Regions from separate parts of the Erwinia tracheiphila genome, predicted to be linked through region 1. Evidence: predicted binding sites of a transcription regulator. Region 1 holds the regulator's gene; each other region holds the start of a gene.
What was found. The regulator PurR, encoded in region 1, represses purine synthesis genes. The targets are predictions, from matches to a motif close to CANGCAAACGTTTGCNTG.
Positions count from the first base shown of each region.

Region 1 (4,281 bases):
AGAACGCGGGCAGGTGCTCAATACACCTTCTACGAGACACCTTCTACGAGCGGATCTCCGCACACGACAGTCTTGCGGTTCTTTTACGTCCATAGATTCCCTCCACTGATGGCTTAACACCAATATCCTTTGAGCTTATTTTCATCAGGCTGCAATCAGATATGCACTGACACCTGATACACCAGTTGATTGCAGAACGCATCTGTACAAGCAGTTGTCTGGCACGTCGTGGGTTAATTTTTTCTTCTTGTGTAAAAAGTTCAACCCAGTTACTGACCGGTATTTCTTCTGCTGGTAATCCTGGAAACACGTCAGCCATGTGCTTTATGACAGTAGATTCATAAAGCGCTTTAGTTTTCTCTCTGAGGCTTACATCAACATACGTTTGTTGCCAATACAATCAGCAATTGATGGTTTGGTACTGGCGTTGTTTCCCTGAACTATGGCCTTAGGGTCAATTCCTCTGTCCAGGCTCTCCCGCAAATCAGCCACTGTGTTTCTGGCATATCTTAAGATATGCCAGAATATTTGCCAATTCCGATACGGTGTTGCTTTCCCTGCCATCTGTACCGGAACTGAAAGTTAATCACACCTCGTGGCGTAATCCTTGCTCCCGGACCGTCTGAATCTGTTATTTCCGGTGCGCCAGAATATGGTTTACCATAGATGGAACTTAGCCTGGTGTCGCTGATAGCCATAATAATATTTTGTACTCACCTGATTTTATGTACTCAATGCGCCATGTACTAACGAATACATCAATAATCATGCTTGTACAATAATATCAAAAAGAAGACAAAAAACAGAAAAATCCATCAAAAAAACAATAACATAATTTAACTATCGTGGGCAATTAAATACAGTGAAAGACAAGCCCGTACAGCCAACATTCCTCCTCTCTGATTACATTCGTATTTGACGATTTTCTTCATTATGTATTCTTGAAACAAAAAATGCCTTAACTTTGGTCGAAGAGTTCGATTAGAATCGACCAATGACCCTGAGAGACATTTAAATTAAACCACGCTCTGGCCCTGGCGGGAGCACGAACAGTTAAATGGTAACGATGCGTTTACTTATCACGCTTATCACGCTGGCGATGGCGCAGCTGTTTCTGAACATGGCGCACGCATCGCCTCATAGCCCTGTTAATGCCAGTCACCATAAAGTCGATAATAATGCTTCTGCCCGTGAAGATCAGCGTCGCAAACGCCGTCCGGTTAAAACCAGTTCAGGCAAAGTGAAAGATTCCGGCAGCAAAAAATCACATCCCGCTACTGCCCAAAAATTTAAAATAAAAAAACGCAAACCCGCCAAAGAGACGGCACAGCCCCCCTCCGGAAAAAATTCGTTAACGGTATACAAAAGACGATATGGGCATCATCGGGGCGGCCATCTTAATGAATCAGATGAGCAGACTTCCGGTGAGGCACCGTTGAAACTGAGTGAAGCTCATCGTATTCGCTATCAGAAGGCACACGAGACAGCGATGAACAAGCTGATGGGGCAGCTGGGTAAACCTTATCAGTGGGGCGGCACTTCCCCCAAAACAGGCTTTGATTGCAGTGGCCTTGTCTGGTATGCATACAAAGGCCTGGTTAAGTTTAAAATCCCACGTACGGCAAATGAAATGTATCACCTGCGCGATGCTGCCTCGATTAAACGTGATGACCTTGAAAAAGGTGATCTGGTCTTCTTCCGCATAAATGGCCGCGGCACAGCCGACCACGTAGGTGTTTATCTTGGTAACGGTAAATTCATTCAGTCACTACGAACAGGCAAAGATATTCAGGTCAGTGCGTTAAGCGAGGACTACTGGCAGCGCCACTACATTGGCGCACGTCGTATGATAACGCTAAAGACAATTCGATAACGTGAAAACACAGGGCCGCATTAAAAAATGCGGCCCTGGCAACGCTAATGCATAACTGCGGTCAAACCGAATGCTGTTATGATTAATAAAGCACATGCGGATGTGAATAAGGCAAATTTCAGGTCGGTGTCCATTAACGCTTTCTCCCTCTCAGTGAATTGCGGATTTTCCCATAATTACCCGTAAAAATCTCGTCTTATCCTGGCTGGCTTGCTAGAATTTGCCGCCGGAAACGACGGACAACGTTTCACCCATGTGCAACACTCAACACGATACCCTTTTCCCTTTTTTAATTCCTGCGCCATGCAGCCTGAATGACGCGCAACGGACTGATTTTTATCTTTTCAGGCAATCGTTTAACCATTTATTTATTAAGATGTTACGAGACACTCAGGAGCAGTCAGTATGGCAACGATAAAAGATGTGGCAAAGCACGCGGGGGTATCCACCACCACCGTATCCCACGTCATCAATAAAACCCGCTTTGTCGCAGAAGAGACAAAGAATGCCGTATGGGCCGCCATTAAAGCATTACATTATTCTCCCAGCGCCGTTGCACGTAGCCTGAAGGTAAATAATACTAAAACTATTGGTCTGCTCGCCACCTCCAGCGAAGCGCCCTACTTTGCAGAAATTATTGAAGCCGTCGAAAACTGCTGTTTTGACAAAGGCTACACCCTGATTTTAGGCAATGCTCACAACAACCTGCAAAAGCAACAGGCTTACCTGTCAATGATGGCGCAAAAGCGTGTGGATGGGCTGTTAGTCATGTGTTCCGAATATCCCGATACACTTATCGCTATGCTGGAAGACAACCGCAATATCCCGATGGTGGTAATGGACTGGGGTGAACCACGTGGCGATTTTACTGACACCGTTCTGGATAACGCGTTCGAAGGGGGTTATCTTGCCGGGCGCTATTTAATCGAACGTGGTCACCGGGATATTGGCGTAATACCTGGTCAGATGGAACGAAATACGGGCGGTGGCCGTCATGCCGGGTTTCTGAAAGCCCTTGCCGAAGCGAATATTCCACTGAGCCAGGAGTGGCTGGTTCAGGGAGATTTCGAACCAGAATCTGGTTATCAGGCTATGCAAAAGATTCTTTCACAAAATGAGCGACCAACCGCCGTCTTCTGTGGTGGTGATGTGATGGCGATGGGCGCTATCTGTGCAGCAGATGAAATGGGGTTGCGCGTACCACAGGATATTTCGGTGATCGGGTATGATAATGTGCGAAACGCACGCTACTTTACCCCTTCGCTAACCACCATTCATCAGCCTAAAGAGCAGCTGGGGCAAACAGCATTCAGCATGTTGCTGGACCGTATTACCAGTAAGCGTGAAGAGTCTCAGACTATTGAAGTTTACCCCAGCCTCATTGAACGCCGTTCAGTAGCGGACGGGCCGTTTATCAATAGATGATGTGTACTAGCTCAGACCTGATCTGACAGTTACCGGTTATTTATACAGGTGTCTGTCAGATTACATCTGGTTCAGATTTTTTTCTGCCCAGACTCGTTTACCATCAAGTAACGTGGCCATTGGCGTACGCCCGCAGCACATTTTTCCCTGATGAGTTCGCTCATTATTGTAATGCCACAACCAGTTGTCCAGATCCGTTTGCAGGCTCTCCAGGTCTTCGTATAACTTCTTACGGAACGTAACCTGATAAAAATCCTGCAAAATAGTTTTATGGAAGCGCTCGCAGATGCCGTTCGTCTGCGGAGACATCGCCTTCGTTTTTGTATGGTCGATATCGTTGATGGCCAGATACAGCTGGTAATCATGCTGCTCCACCTTACCACAGTACTCCGTTCCCCTGTCGGTCAGGATCCTCAGCATCGGCAGTCCCTGAGCCTCGTAGAACGGCAGTACGCGATCATTGAGCAGGTCTGCGGCGGTGATCGGCGTTTTACTCGTATACAGCTTGCAGTGTGCCACTTTCGAGTACGTATCCACGAACGTCTGCTGGTAGATACGACCCACACCTTTCAGATTGCCCACGTAGAAGGTGTCCTGCGACCCGAGATAACCCGGGTGAGCAGTTTCGATTTCTCCGCTGGCCTCGTCATCGTGGGCCTTCTTCTCCAGCGCTGCGATTTGAGCGTCGGTAAGCACGATGCCTTCTCTGGCGACCTTTTCCTCAAGTGCCTTCAGGCGTTTACGGAAGTTCTCCAGGTCGTGCCGTTGCCAGATGGAGCGCACGCCGCTACCGGAGATAAACACGCCTTTTTTACGCAGCTCATTACTGGTCCGGTGTTGCCCGTGGGCCGGGAACTCAACGGCATATTCAACAACAGCGCGTTCAGTGGCTTCGTCGGCGCGGTTCTTCAGGTTGGGGACGCGGCGGTTCTGGTTAATCAGCGCATCGATGCCGCCTTCAGCAGCCAGTTCCTGATAACGGT
Region 1 is NZ_CP089932.1:2,652,996-2,657,276, forward strand. Features, by position in the region: partial or broken gene LU633_RS25950 (Arm DNA-binding domain-containing protein) at 104-698, opposite strand; gene LU633_RS14075 (C40 family peptidase) at 1,067-1,873, shown strand; gene cydH (cytochrome bd-I oxidase subunit CydH) at 1,918-2,007, opposite strand; gene purR (HTH-type transcriptional repressor PurR) at 2,279-3,298, shown strand; gene LU633_RS14085 (IS481 family transposase) at 3,359-4,281, opposite strand, start outside.

Region 2 (4,281 bases), 480 kb from region 1:
CACAACATATTTAATTTCAACAGCCATGATACACACCTTAAGTTAACTGTATTTTCATGGGTCTTCCCCTGTTGTGGTGGCGCACACTGCCAATCAAGTATAATCCTCTTGACTTGCGCTTATCCTCAGGAGGTCTTAATGCGCCCTACATCCCTTAACCTGACATTACCTTCGTTACCTCTACCCTCATCTTCGAATTCAATTTCAGCCACAGACATTCAATCTCTTGTAAAAATATCGGGTGTGCGCTGGGTGAAAAACAACCAACAACTCTGTTTCCACGGGACTGACCTTAAAATCTACAAGCATCTTGAAGCTGCTCTCGATAAGATCGAATCCACAGACACTGGACGTACTCTTTTGAACTGTATTGAATTAACATCCCGACTCAAATCAGAAAAACTGGCAATACATCTCGATTCTGCTGAGTTAGGGGTGATAGCACACTGCAATACGGATGCTGAAAACTCCCGAGGAACTGGCTCCGACTTTCACTGTAATCTGAATGCAGTTGAATATCCCTGCGCGCAAGGAATTAGCCTGGTAGACTTTCATGCGTGCATTGTTTTCCATGAACTTCTCCACGTTTTCCACAATTTAAATGGAGAGCGCCTGAAAGTTGAGAGTTCTCAACCAGAATTACAAACACACTCCCCACTTTTACTCGAAGAAGCCAGGACTGTTGGGTTGGGTGCTTTTTCTGAAGAAGTTCTTTCAGAAAATAAATTTCGTGAAGAGATTGGGATGCCCCGCAGAACATTCTACCCGCACGATTCATCTCTCATTCATGATGACAATACAGTGACTCAGGGATTCCAGCGGAAAAAACTACATCCGTTACTTTAGCTACGTTGCTTATATGAGGACTCATCTGCATATATGGATGAAAAATCGCTATACGCCCACATTCTCAACCTGTCCGCCCCGTGGCAGGTTGAATCACTTTCCCTTGATGAAAATACTGGCTCTGTCACCGTTGTTGTCGGGATCGCCAAAAATTCACTGCTAATCTGCCCGACATGCAGGCAGCAATGCCCTGTTCACGATCACCGCCACCGCAAATGGCGTCATCTTGATACCTGCCAGTTCATGACTGTCGTTGAGGCGAATGTCCCCCGGGTCATGTGTCCAGACCATGGATGCCAGACGTTACCTGTTCCGTGGGCCGGAGCTGGTAGCCGATATACGTTATTGTTCGAATCATTCATCCTTTCCTGGCTGAAAATTAGCACGGTTGATGCGGTAAGAAAGCAACTTAAGCTTAGCTGGAATGCCGTTGACGGCATTATGACCCGGGCAGTTAAACGTGGTCTTGCGCGAATAAAAAAGCCGCTATCAGCCCGGCATATGAATGTGGACGAAGTTGCGTTCAAAAAAGGGCACCGGTACATCACAGTGATATCAGATCGTGAGGGACGAGCGCTGGCATTAACGGATGATCGGGGAACAGAAAGTCTTGCCAGCTATCTTCGCACCCTCACCGACAGTCAGCTGCAGGCAGTCAAAACGTTCTCAATGGATATGAATGCCGGATATATCAGAGCGGCACGCATCCATCTTCCGGGCGCCGTAGAGAAAATAGCCTTTGACCGCTTCCATGTGGCAAAACAGCTGGGTGAAATCGTTGATAAGACACGGCAGAACGAACATCCCCGACTTCCGGTTGACAGCCGCCGTCAGGCAAAAGGAACCCGCTTCCTGTGGCAATACAGTGACAAATGGATGACAGAGCCCCGACAGGAAAAACTGGCATGGCTGAGAGAACAGATGCAACTGACCAGCCAGTGCTGGACACTGAAAGAGCTGGCGAAAGATATCTGGAACCGCCCCTGGAGTGACAAACGACGTGCAGACTGGTTGCAGTGGATAGCACTGGCGAAAAGTTGCGATGTGCCGGTAATGAGAAATATGGCAGGAACCATCACAAAAAGGCTGTACGGAATACTTAACGCCATGCGGTACAGCGTCTCAAATGGTAATGCCGAAGCGCTGAACAGCAAAATAAGGCTGCTGAGGATAAAGGCCAGAGGCTATCGAAACCGGGAGCGATTTAAACTGGGGGTGATGTTCCATTACGGGAAGCTGGATATGACGTTCTGATCCTCCCACCATGATTGGGGAAGACCCATTTTCATACAGTATATCAGTAATAATTTTCTATCTCAACGGGCGAAGCAGATGTATACGCAATCGTTTTCGTTTATACTTCGCGCACATTTTTTCCATTCTTTCAGGTAGATATTATGACAACTCTGGGTACTGCGCTGCGCCCTGCCGCAACGCGTGTGATGCTGTTAGGGTCGGGCGAACTGGGTAAAGAAGTTGCGCTTGAGTGCCAACGTCTGGGCGTGGAAGTCATCGCGGTAGATCGCTACGCCGATGCACCTGCAATGCATGTTGCACATCGCAGCCATATCATCAATATGCTCGATGGTGAAGCGCTGAAAGCGCTGGTGGCACAGGAGCGTCCCGACTACATCGTTCCTGAAATTGAAGCCATCGCTACCGACATGCTGATTGAACTGGAAAGCAACGGGCAGCGTGTTGTTCCGACTGCCCGCGCCGCCCGTCTGACGATGCATCGTGAAGGCATTCGCAGGCTTGCCGCTGAAGAATTGTCACTGCCTACCTCAACCTATCAGTTTGCCGACGATGAACCTGGTTTTCGGCGGGCCGTGGATGTAGTTGGTTTCCCGTGCATTATTAAGCCGGTGATGAGTTCATCGGGTAAAGGACAGAGTTTTATTCGTGAGGCAGCGCAGCTTGATGCGGCCTGGCGCTATGCGCAGCAGGGTGGACGTGCCGGCGCTGGCCGGGTGATTATTGAGGGTGTTGTTAAATTTGATTTCGAAATCACCTTACTGACCATCAGTGCGGTGGACGGCATCCACTTTTGTGCGCCCATTGGCCATCGACAGGAAGATGGCGACTACCGTGAATCCTGGCAGCCACAGCAGATGAGCGCCCTCGCCCTGCAACGTGCTGAAGAAATTGCCAGAAAAGTGGTAACCGCATTAGGTGGTTACGGTCTGTTTGGCGTTGAACTCTTTGTTTGCGGTGATGACGTGGTGTTTAGCGAAGTCTCACCGCGCCCGCACGACACCGGTCTGGTAACGCTTGTCTCCCAGGATTTATCAGAATTCGCCCTGCACGTTCGCGCATTCCTTGGTCTGCCAGTCGGCAGGATCCGTCAATACGGCCCTTCTGCTTCAGCCGTTATTCTGCCTGAGTTAAGCAGCGAAAACGTTCAGTTTACGCAGCTGGAGAAAGTTCTGGGCGCGGGGCTGCAGCTGTGCCTGTTTGGTAAGCCGGAAATCAACGGCAAACGCCGTCTGGGTGTTGCGCTGGCAATAAGTGACACTGTCACTGATGCCGTGCAGCGTGCTATTCATTGCGCTGCGGGTGTAAAAATCAGCGGATAACATTGCCTCATCGCAAAAGAAGAATGGCAGATGCCATTCTTCTTTTATTGCTCGAAAAAACCGCATTCTGCTGGCGGGATTATTAACAGGTTTTATCGCTCTGCTTTATTTTCTTTGGATTCGAATCTACCAGCATAATCAGAGTTAGCCATTACGGTTTTTTTCGTCTGTCAGTGGGGCTAGAGCAACAACTTCTGGTATAGGGCAAACTGTTACCGTCTCTGTCATCGATGATGCGGGATACTCATACCGCACCCGTTACGGCTTCTTTCGCCAGTCTGGTAATACGGGAGTAATCCCCGCTTTCCAGTGCATCACCCGGCACCAGCCACGATCCGCCAATACAGAGTACGTTTTTCAGCGCCAGATAGTCACGGTAGTTTGCCGATGTAATTCCACCTGTCGGACAGAAGCGTACCTGGGGAAAAGGGCCGGAAATAGCCTGTAATGCCTGTACACCGCCGTTGGCTTCTGCAGGAAAGAACTTAAACTCACACAGGCCGTAGTCCATACCCTCCATCAATTCAGAAACCGTGCTGATACCCGGAATCAACGGCACGCTTCCGGCGACCGCTGCCTTTAGCAACGAGGGGGTTATACCTGGGCTAATTGCAAATTGCACACCAGCATCCGTTACCGCATTGAGCTGTTCAGCGTTAATAACCGTTCCGGCACCGACAACCGCCTCCGGCACTTCTTTAATTATCGCTGTAATGGCATCCATCGCGCAGGGGGTGCGCAGCGTAATTTCCAACACATGAACACCACCCGCCACCAGTGCTCTTGCCATCGGCACCGCATATTCCAGTTTGTTAATCACCATTACCGGCACGACCGGACCGCTGCCAAGGATCTGTTC
Region 2 is NZ_CP089932.1:2,173,213-2,177,493, reverse strand. Features, by position in the region: gene LU633_RS11490 (YebG family protein) at 1-27, opposite strand, end outside; gene LU633_RS11485 (M91 family zinc metallopeptidase) at 139-846, shown strand; gene LU633_RS11480 (ISL3 family transposase) at 880-2,100, shown strand; gene purT (formate-dependent phosphoribosylglycinamide formyltransferase) at 2,244-3,422, shown strand; gene LU633_RS11470 (bifunctional 4-hydroxy-2-oxoglutarate aldolase/2-dehydro-3-deoxy-phosphogluconate aldolase) at 3,667-4,281, opposite strand, start outside.
Region 2: the regulator PurR is predicted to act here: its motif matches at 2,184-2,201, upstream of purT (formate-dependent phosphoribosylglycinamide formyltransferase).

Region 3 (4,281 bases), 2.3 Mb from region 1:
GGGAACGTATTCACCGTGGCATTCTGATCCACGATTACTAGCGATTCCGACTTCACGGAGTCGAGTTGCAGACTCCGATCCGGACTACGACGCACTTTATGAGGTCCGCATGCTCTCGCGAGGTCGCTTCTCTTTGTATGCGCCATTGTAGCACGTGTGTAGCCCTGGCCGTAAGGGCCATGATGACTTGACGTCATCCCCACCTTCCTCCGGTTTATCACCGGCAGTCTCCTTTGAGTTCCCGACCAAATCGCTGGCAACAAAGGATAAGGGTTGCGCTCGTTGCGGGACTTAACCCAACATTTCACAACACGAGCTGACGACAGCCATGCAGCACCTGTCTCACAGCTCCCGAAGGCACCAAAGCATCTCTGCTAAGTTCTGTGGATGTCAAGGCCAGGTAAGGTTCTTCGCGTTGCATCGAATTAAACCACATGCTCCACCGCTTGTGCGGGCCCCCGTCAATTCATTTGAGTTTTAACCTTGCGGCCGTACTCCCCAGGCGGTCGATTTAACGCGTTAGCTACGGAAGCCACACCTCAAGGGCACAACCTCCAAATCGACATCGTTTACAGCGTGGACTACCAGGGTATCTAATCCTGTTTGCTCCCCACGCTTTCGCACATGAGCGTCAGTCTTTGTCCAGGGGGCCGCCTTCGCCACCGGTATTCCTCCAGATCTCTACGCATTTCACCGCTACACCTGGAATTCCACCCCCCTCTACAAGACTCCAGCCTGCCAGTTTCAAATGCAGTTCCCAGGTTAAGCCCGGGGATTTCACATCTGACTTAACAGACCGCCTGCGTGCGCTTTACGCCCAGTAATTCCGATTAACGCTTGCACCCTCCGTATTACCGCGGCTGCTGGCACGGAGTTAGCCGGTGCTTCTTCTGCGGGTAACGTCAATGCCGCTGGTTATTAACCAGCGTCCCTTCCTCCCCGCTGAAAGTACTTTACAACCCGAAGGCCTTCTTCATACACGCGGCATGGCTGCATCAGGCTTGCGCCCATTGTGCAATATTCCCCACTGCTGCCTCCCGTAGGAGTCTGGACCGTGTCTCAGTTCCAGTGTGGCTGGTCATCCTCTCAGACCAGCTAGGGATCGTCGCCCAGGTAGGCCGTTACCCTACCTGCCAGCTAATCCCATCTGGGCACATCCGATGGCAAGAGGCCATAAGGTCCCCCTCTTTGCTCTTGCGAGATTATGCGGTATTAGCCACCGTTTCCAGTGGTTATCCCCCGCCATCAGGCAGTTTCCCAGACATTACTCACCCGTCCGCCACTCGTCACCCAAAGAGCACGCTCTTCTGTGCTACCGTTCGACTTGCATGTGTTAGGCCTGCCGCCAGCGTTCAATCTGAGCCATGATCAAACTCTTCAATTTAAAGTTTGATTTGCTTCAACTCGTGAAGCAGTGCTCAAGGAAAACGTCGTAATGAATTACGTGTTCACTCTTAAGACTTGATATTTTTGCATCCGAAGATGCCGATATCTATCCTGCGAGTGCCCACACAGATTGTCTGATAAATTGTTAAAGAGCGGTGCGGTCAGTGCTTTCGCTTCCTGCCGCGAGGTCGCGTATACTACGCTTTCCTCCTTCAGAGTCAACCACTTTTACGCAGCTTTTCTCCGGCGGTTCAGCTCGCTTAACCTCTCAACACGGCGGCACCGAAGCCGTTGTTCCGTGTCAGTGGTGGCGCATTATAGGGAGTTTGTGCGCCCTGACAAGGCCTAATTTGTGAAAAATAGCGCGTTCGCTGTATTCCACAGCAAAATGGCTGTTTATACGCAGTTATGCACAAACTTATCCACATTCGTTAACAGTGGCTAATTTAGACGAGCATCGCGCAAACGTTTTCGCTACAATGCCCCCGCAAAATCCTGGCCCTTTTCTTTGCTCTGTTAAGGAAAGAAGATGACTAAGATTGATGTAACGCTCTTATCTATGCGAACCAAAGCCAAGGGATAAACCTCATGCAACAACCTCGTCCTGTACGCCGTGCTCTGCTTAGCGTGTCTGACAAAGCCGGAATCCTCGAATTTGCTCAGGCGCTGTCAAAGCGCGGTGTCGAGCTGCTCTCCACCGGGGGCACCGCCCGCCTGCTGGCAGACGCTCGCCTGCCCGTGACAGAAGTCTCGGACTACACCGGATTCCCGGAACTGATGGATGGACGCGTCAAAACGCTGCATCCTAAGGTTCACGGTGGGATCCTTGGGCGTCGCGGCCAAGATAATGAGATTATGCAGGTACATGGCATCTCGCCAATCGATATGGTGGTTGTTAACCTCTATCCTTTCGCCCAGACCGTGGCCCGTGAAGGCTGTTCACTGGAAGACGCCGTTGAAAATATTGATATCGGCGGACCAACCATGGTGCGTTCCGCAGCGAAGAATCATAAAGACGTGGCCATTGTGGTTAAGAGTAACGATTATCAGGCGATTATTGACGAAATGGACGCCAATAATAATTCACTGCTACTTTCGACCCGCTTTGATTTAGCGATTAAGGCATTTGAGCATACCGCCGCTTACGACAGCATGATTGCCAATTACTTTGGCAGTCTGGTCCCACCCTATCATGGTGAAACCAACGAGCCGGCTGGCCGCTTCCCACGCACGCTGAACCTGAACTTTATTAAAAAGCAGGATATGCGCTACGGTGAGAACAGCCATCAAGACGCGGCTTTCTATATAGAAGAGAATCTCTCAGAATCGTCGGTTGCTACCGCGCAACAGGTGCAGGGTAAAGCGCTTTCTTACAACAACATTGCAGACACCGACGCCGCCCTGGAGTGCGTGAAAGAGTTCAGCGAGCCGGCGTGCGTTATCGTGAAGCATGCAAACCCGTGCGGCGTGGCGGTTGGCAGCACCATTCTTGAAGCATATGAGCTGGCATACCAGACCGATCCAACGTCAGCCTTTGGCGGCATTATTGCGTTTAACCGCGAGCTGGATGAAAGCACCGCGCAGGCCATCATCAGCCGTCAGTTTGTTGAAGTTATCATCGCCCCCTCCGCAAGTAATGCCGCGCTCAACGTTACTGCCAGTAAGCAAAATGTTCGTGTGCTGACCTGCGGACAATGGCAGTCACGCCAGTCTGGCCTCGATTTCAAACGCGTCAATGGTGGGCTGCTGGTGCAGGATCGCGATTTGGGCATAGTAGAAACACGTCAGTTAAGCGTGGTTAGCAAGCGTCAGCCAACCACGCAGGAACTGCGCGATGCGCTGTTCTGCTGGAAAGTAGCCAAATTTGTTAAGTCCAATGCCATCGTCTATGCACGCGATAATATGACGATTGGTATAGGTGCAGGCCAGATGAGCCGTATTTATTCAGCGAAAATCGCCGGTATTAAGGCGGGCGATGAAGGACTGGAAGTGAAAGGCTGTGCCATGGCATCCGATGCGTTCTTCCCCTTCCGCGACGGTATTGATGCAGCAGCTGCGGTCGGCGTGAGCTGCGTCATCCAGCCGGGCGGCTCGATTCGTGATGAAGAAGTCATTGCCGCCGCTGACGAGCACGGTATTGCCATGATCTTCACTGGCATGCGCCACTTCCGCCATTAATGAGGGATTAAATGATGAAAATTTTAGTCATAGGCAACGGTGGACGCGAACATGCACTGGCGTGGAAGGCCGCACAATCACCGTTGGCAGAAACCGTGTTTGTTGCACCAGGTAATGCTGGAACTGAGCTTGAGCCGGCATTACAGAATGTAGCCATCAGCGCCACTGATATTCCTGGCCTGTTACGTTTTGCACAGCACGAAAAGATTGATTTGACCATTGTCGGACCAGAAGCACCGCTGGTCATTGGCGTGGTTGATGCGTTTCGCGCCGCGGGCCTGAAAATTTTTGGCCCCACGCAGGCGGCAGCACAGCTGGAAGGCTCCAAAGCCTTTACCAAAGATTTCCTGGCCCGTTACCAGATTCCCACGGCGGAATACCAAAACTTTACCAAAGTGGAACAAGCCCTGACTTATGTAAGAAGTAAAGGTGCGCCCATCGTCATCAAAGCTGACGGTCTGGCCGCAGGTAAAGGCGTTATCGTGGCAATGACTTTACAGGAAGCTGAAGAGGCCATTCAGGATATGCTGGCCGGAAACACCTTTGGTGACGCAGGCCACCGTATTGTGGTGGAAGAGTTCCTTGATGGTGAAGAAGCCAGCTTTATCGTGATGGTTGATGGCGAAAATGTTTTGCCAATGGCGACCAGCCAGGATCATAAGCGCGTTGGCGATGGCGATACCGGTCCTAACACTGGTGGCATGGGCGCTTACTCAC
Region 3 is NZ_CP089932.1:306,027-310,307, reverse strand. Features, by position in the region: rRNA gene LU633_RS01505 (16S ribosomal RNA) at 1-1,384, opposite strand, end outside; gene purH (bifunctional phosphoribosylaminoimidazolecarboxamide formyltransferase/IMP cyclohydrolase) at 1,975-3,564, shown strand; gene purD (phosphoribosylamine--glycine ligase) at 3,579-4,281, shown strand, end outside.
Region 3: the regulator PurR is predicted to act here: its motif matches at 1,845-1,862, upstream of purH (bifunctional phosphoribosylaminoimidazolecarboxamide formyltransferase/IMP cyclohydrolase).